DNA from 2 places in the Halobacillus sp. AWM4_238 genome. Region 1 is predicted to be linked to the other one. Evidence: riboswitches for the same ligand, from Rfam matches in the RefSeq annotation. Region 1 holds a riboswitch; the other holds the start of a gene.
The links. A riboswitch is a leader RNA that binds a small molecule or an ion and turns the genes downstream of it on or off. The one in region 1 is predicted to bind lysine.

Region 1 (3,418 bases):
TGGAACATTGATACTCGTCACTTGGAAAAGAAAGAGGCCTATGCCGTCCCGACCGAACATATGAAAAAAGATGTTGCAGTAACGAAAAAAGTCCAGGATATACGGTCTAAAGCTGTTCATGAACTTGGAACCCCTGTGGCCTATCTTCAAGAACCTCTGCATATTGCCTGGTTTCAAAACACCCCGCTTATGAGCCGTTTGACTGAACAATTACGTTTATGGACGTCGGCAGATATAGCGATGTTAAACGCAGGTGTGCTTCTTGATCACTTATCCGCTGGAGAAATCACGTATGAGGATATTCATCGCATCTGTCCCCACCCGATGAATCCATGTCTTGTGGAATTGAAAGGTGATGAGCTGATGGAAGTGATCCGAGCTGCTCATACGAAAGAACTTACAGAAATAAGGCTGAAAGGTTTTGGTTTCAGGGGTGAAGTGATCGGCAAGATGATTTTTGCAGGCATCGACATAGAATTGGAAATGGATGATGATGGAGAAGAACGTGTTAAGCGTGTCACCTTGTCTGGAGAGCCGCTTGATTACGATCGGACGTATCAGTTTGCTACAGCCGATACCTTCACATTTGGCCGTTTCTTTCCTGAAATTGCCTATGCCAAAACAAAGAAATATTTTATGCCGGAATTATTGCGAGATCTTTTATCTGAAGCACTTAAGTCCTAATACTTGGAGCTACCTTTGCAGGTAGCTATTTGTCCAAAGAATTGAATATTATGATCGCAAATTGTCATCTGACATCGGTAAGTTGATGCTTAAACCCTCCTTTTCTTTCATATAGATAGATGAGGAGGGTTGTTCTATGCCAAAAAAGAGTGCGACTACTGGCTCCACGATCGGAAAAAGGATTGTGCTTAGTCTGCTGTTTTTCGCCCTTTTCACAGCGTTAAGCCTCTGGTTTATTAACCGAGGCGTGACTCCTGCGCTTGTTGAAATTGCTGAAACAAAAGCTCAGCAGCTGGCTAGGGATGCCATTAATGAAGCGGTCAGCAAGACAATCGCTGAAGATTTACAATTTAATGACCTCGTGAATATGGAGAAGGATAATCAAGGAAACATTGTTTATATGGGATGGAACTCTGTAGTGGTGAACCGCGCGTTACGTGATACGACTATTCGCGTTCAAAACTTTTTAAAAAGGATGGAGCTTGGCGAGCTTCCTATGGAGGATACTTCATTAGAGCCGAATATAGATCCTGATCGAACGCAGGAAGAGTTAGGTGAACAGCCAGCCACACTTATTGAACTCCCTATTGGTGTAGCGACAAACAATAGCTTATTAGCCAACCTTGGTCCAAAAGTTCCTGTTCAATTAAGAGTGATTGGAGACGTTCAATCTGAAGTCGATATTAAGATGACAGAGTATGGGATTAACGCGGCATTATTTGAACTGACGATTCATTTTGAAGTGAATGTACGAATCGTCATCCCGTTTTCTACAGAAACGACGGTCGTAACCAACAATATCCCGATTGATCAAGCTACCATCCTTGGAAAAGTCCCAAATTTCTACGGAGGTATGGGAGGAGAAGGCGATCCATCATTTTCTTATCCTATGGACCCCTTGCAATAAATGCTTAGTATTGTTAAAATGGCTGAGAATTGAATATGCGTGACCTTATCAGATCGGTGAGGTAGAGGTGCAAACACCATCAGTAATCAATGGGAGCGAGACAAGCGACGATCATTGGTGGAAGGGGTTGTTTGCCGAAGTGTTTTGTAGTTCGTCATGCTATAGGACGCTGGTGTATATCTGAACAAGAGATACACTGTCATGCATGCTTTTGGGTGCATGGGGCGCTACTGATCGAAATGGAGGATAATCAAATTGCCACTTACAAAGGCAATGGTAGGTTATTTTCTATCATTGTCTTTTTTTATTCCTCATTTTTATCCGCAGTAGCCTTCCAATCCCGTTACATCAAGATTTACGGAGGGGAAACAACATGGAAGGAACCATCTATTCTTTAATTCCAGCAGTATTAATGTTAATCCTTGTTCTGCTGACAAGGAAAGTGATCCTATCTTTAGGAATCGGGATCATCGTAGGAGCATTCCTGCTCACACAAATGGATATCGGCGGAGGACTAGCGTTAATCTGGTCAATTTTCGCCAGCATTTTCGTCAGTGAAGGCGCACTGAATATGGGCAACATTTATTTGTTATCATTTTTATTCTTACTAGGAATTACGACCGCCTTCATGACAGCTTCAGGAGGAAGTCGTGCCTTTGGACGTTGGGCAGTCGAGCGCATTCGCACAAGGAAAGGTGCAACGCTTGTTCCGGCTCTCCTAGGAATCATCATTTTTATTGATGATTACTTCAATGCGCTGGCCGTAGGACAAGTGGCTCGTCCTGTAACCGATCGGTATAAAGTATCCCGAGCAAAATTGGCGTATTATATCGATTCTACATCGGCTCCGATCACTGTCATTTCACCGATTTCCAGTTGGGGAGCTTATATTATTGGGACAATTGGAAGTATCCTAGCTGCCAATGAAATTACACAGTACCAGGCTTTCGAAGCTTTCGTGTTAATGATTCCGGCAAATCTGTATGTATTTGCAGCATTGTTACTTGTGTTCTTGACCATTTACTTAAGGTTGGATTTTGGTCCAATGAAAGTTCATGAAAAGCGAGCCATTGAAAAAGGAGAATTAAACAACCCGGAAAGAGGGGATGTTCCTGGTGATTTGAATGATGAATTCAAAGAGCATAACCATGGCAAGATCTCTCATTTGATATGGCCAATCGTTGCTCTCGTTATCGGTACGGTTGTAACCATGGTCTTTACAGGAATGCAAAATACGGAAGGCAGCGTTAATCTTCTTTCCATTTTTGCCAACACTAATGTAAATATCTCATTGTTTACAGGTGGAGTCGTTTCTGTTGTGGTTGCGCTTGTTCTGTACATTAGCCAACCGAAGCCGAAGTCGGGCATTCCTCTAGTCTTTGGACAAGGCATGAAAGCTATGTTACCAGCGATTTACATCCTGGTGTTTGCCTGGATGATTGGTGACATCATCGGTCAGCTTCAAACCGGGGAATATTTAGCCCAGCAGTTCACTCAAGCAGAGATTGACCTTGCGTACCTGCCTTTGATTATCTTCTTGTTGTCAGGATTTATGGCATTATCAACAGGTACCTCTTGGGGAACATTCGGAATTATGCTTCCGATTGCAGGAGAAATCGCGGCCGTTTCCGATCCTACAATGATCTTACCAGCACTCTCAGCCGTGCTCGCGGGGTCTGTGTTTGGTGACCACTGTTCACCAATATCGGATACGACGATTCTTTCCTCGACAGGGGCGGGATCAAACCATATCGATCACGTTCTCACACAGCTACCCTATGCTATTATTGCGGCGGTGGCTGCCTCGATCGGCTATGTGATTTTAGG
Region 2 (3,418 bases), 880 kb from region 1:
ACGCATGAAGGAAATCAAAACACTCGCAACAATGAGCATGACCGCCGTTGTAGTAAACACAATTTCATAGTTTCCAAAGGCAATGAGAACTCCTGCAAGCATAGGAGCAAGGATAAATGATGTCTGATTAGTCATCTGAATGATCGAATTCCCTCTTGTTAGATTTTCTTTATGAATAATCGAAGGAATGACAGCACTTTCCGCTGCCCAGAAAAACGAATCCAGAATACCGAAGAAAAAAGCGAACGTCACAAACGTCCATAACGTGATTCCTCCGAAGAGAAACCATACGACAAGACCAATGAGCAGCACTCCACGAATAAAATCAGACAAGAACATAATCTTCGCCTTATCAAAGCGATCCGCGACCGTTCCACTGATAATCATAAAAAGCACACGTGGAATACTGACGGCAATATACAAAAAGCCCAGCGAAGCTTCTAAACCTAAGACATTGACGACATACCAGCTCTGGGAAAAAAGGAAAAAGGAGATGCCAAAACTTGATAAAAGCGCCGCGCCCCAAAGAAGTAAAAAATTTCGATTCTTGAATATGGAGGGAATCTCTCTCGTTTCCGTTTCTGACTGTTGCAATGCGATGTCATTAACTGTCATCTGAACCACACCTTCGTTTTATATTGGTTGATTCAATTGTATAAAACCTTCATGCCATCAACGATGTGCCAGAGAATGATTCCCCATCCGCCCCGAGACTGATTTCTTAAACCTCCTCCATAAAAGCTCCCGATTGCGGAAGACCCAGCTTCAAAATGTTTGTGTGAGGTTCTAGGGGCTGCGGGGAATAAATCGCTTTCCGCGGGAGCGCAGTGAGCCTCCTCGGACTACGTCCTGTGGGGTCTCACCCTGCACTTTTTTCCCGCAGGAAAGCGAGTGGCTTCCCAACCACCCCTTACTCTCAAATCAGCAACGATCCCCGAAAAGTCTCGAAACTAAGTCTTCCACAATCCTGCCAGATTGCTTAAGATAAGAACCAAAGAAATTTTGTCGAATCGTTTGTTCCCTTGTCATTCTACTTGTAAGATTTAGATTTTTTTGATACCCTTTCACTAACTAAATATTTTCTTATTTCAATTGATTTTGAAGTAAGGATAGAGGTGCAATGACATGAGTACACGTTTCGGAGGAGAATGAGCTCCTGAGATGAAGGTGGAAAGGGGAAATTGCCGAAGCGAAAGGGATCTCATCTCCCTGCTGCTGGTTCTGCTGCTGAACAAGTACAGGACTGTCATATAGGAAACTATATGGAGGGCTATCTTACGCAGGAACGGCTAAAAGTTTCTACGGCAGCAGCGACGCCCTCGTTGTTGCCGTTTTTATTTTTACTGCCGTAGGGCCCTCACAACCTCGAACGTATACAAAATTCTAAACAAAGGTGTGTGAGGTTATGAATTTCGGCCAAGTATTAACAGCGATGGTGACCCCATTTGACAGGGAAGAAAACATCGATTTTGAAGCAACGCGAACGTTAGTCAACCATTTGATTGCCAACGGTTCGGATGCCCTTGTTATTGCAGGAACAACAGGTGAATCACCGACATTGACGACAGAGGAAAAAGTGAGCCTCTTTAAATTCGTTGTCGAAGTCGTTGACAGAAGAGTGCCTGTCATTGCAGGTACCGGATCCAATAACACAAGAGCGTCCATTCAATTGACTGAAAAGGCTGAGGAGGCGGGAGTTGACGCCGTCATGCTCGTGACCCCTTATTACAACAAGCCAACACAAGAAGGTCTTTATCAGCACTTCACTACGATTGCCAAATCCACTTCACTTCCTGTGATGCTTTATAACATTCCAGGCAGAAGTGTCGTCAATATGGAGCCTGCGACTGTCATTCGCTTATCACAAATTAAAAATATCGTTTCCATCAAGGAGGCAAGTGGAGACCTTGATGCAGCGACGGAAATCATTCGTGAAACGTCCGCAGATTTTTCTGTGTATAGTGGTGAAGATTCCAATACGCTTCCATTCGTATCGATCGGAGGTACAGGAATCGTCTCTGTATCTTCTCATGTCATCGGAAATGAAATGCAGCAGATGATTCAAAGCTTCCGCGAAGGCGATTTTGCTTTTGCCGCCCGTCTTCACCAAAAGCTTGTTCCGGTCATGCATGCCATCTTCTCTGCCCCAAGCCCTTCCCCTGTGAAAGCGGCGCTTCGTGCGAGAGGCGTGGAGGTTGGCGGAGTCCGTCTTCCCCTTCTGCCGCTCTCAGAAGAGGAAGAAAAGCATGTGCTCAGCGAACTTGTAAAAGTGCAGCCAAAAGAAGCCGTTACCGCTTCATAAGAAAAACCGCCCAATCCGGGCGGTTTTTCATTTTTTGTGAACAATCTCATCGATGATTCCATATTCTTTCGCCTCGTCTGCACTCATGAAATAATCACGGTCCGTATCTTCGGCCACCTTTTCGACAGGCTGCCCAGTTCTTTCTGCGATGATTTCATTGATGTGCTGCCTTAACTTAATGATGCGTTTCGCCGATATTTCAATGTCAGCCGCCTGACCCCGTGCGCCACCAAGCGGCTGATGAATCATGATTTCACTATTAGGTAAGGCGAATCGCTTCCCTTTTGTCCCCGCCAGTAGAAGCATCGCTCCAAAAGATGCTGCCATCCCCGTACAGATCGTTCGTACCTCAGGCTGAATGTACTGCATCGTATCCAGAATCGAAAACCCTGCAGTTGTCGATCCACCTGGACTGTTGATATATACGGAGATATCCTTATCGGGATCATCGGCTGCGAGGTATAAGAGCTGGGCGACAATGCTGTTAGCCATATGATCGTTGATTTCTTCACTCACCATCACGATCCGGTCCTTCAAAAGTCGAGAGTAGATGTCATAGGACCTCTCCCCTCTGCTCGTCTGTTCAATGACATACGGAATGGTATTCATTAAATTTCCCTCCTTTACACTGCTAAAGAGAGGACGTTCAAAGGTGAATCTGGATACTGACTTCTGGAAGCAGGTTTGAGGAGAAGCGGAATTTTTTCAATTAGGACCGTTGGATCTTGTATGGTCAGCGTTCTGATTAACGTTTGGTAGAGAAGGTCGTCTTCTGATCGGGTTCGTATGACCTGAAGCCTTCCCGATTCCCGACATCTATGCAGATTATCCCGCGATCGCTTCAATAACGCCTTGACCCCTGTTTCTTTCATTTGAAGCAGCTCTGCAATTTCTCCAATTTTATATTGAAAAGCTTCCTTCAATACGAATGTGAGCATCTGCTTCACCGTCAAATTTTCTAGCAGAAGTTGAACCAATGTATCATCCACAGCCTCTTCTTTGTTTACAATGTCTTCCGATACCACTTTCATCAAGGTTTCCTCTTTATCCATACGCTTTTGGTCCACCCAAACATGGTAGGCGATTTTCTTAAGAAGAGCTGGTCGGACCTTCTCA

Region 2: linked by a shared signal. The riboswitch ahead of dapA (4-hydroxy-tetrahydrodipicolinate synthase) and the one ahead of ACXACN_RS10345 (Na+/H+ antiporter NhaC family protein) in region 1 are both predicted to bind lysine.

The regions. Positions count from the first base shown of each region.
Region 1 covers NZ_JBSWSY010000002.1:2,007,978-2,011,395, reverse strand. Annotated here, with positions in the region: gene ACXACN_RS10355 (bifunctional metallophosphatase/5'-nucleotidase) at 1-684, shown strand, start outside; gene yunB (sporulation protein YunB) at 821-1,591, shown strand; lysine riboswitch at 1,646-1,829, shown strand; gene ACXACN_RS10345 (Na+/H+ antiporter NhaC family protein) at 1,965-3,418, shown strand, end outside.
Region 2 covers NZ_JBSWSY010000002.1:2,890,851-2,894,268, forward strand. Annotated here, with positions in the region: gene ACXACN_RS14335 (MFS transporter) at 1-615, opposite strand, end outside; lysine riboswitch at 1,103-1,281, shown strand; gene dapA (4-hydroxy-tetrahydrodipicolinate synthase) at 1,406-2,302, shown strand; gene clpP (ATP-dependent Clp endopeptidase proteolytic subunit ClpP) at 2,330-2,911, opposite strand; gene ACXACN_RS14350 (sigma factor-like helix-turn-helix DNA-binding protein) at 2,926-3,418, opposite strand, start outside.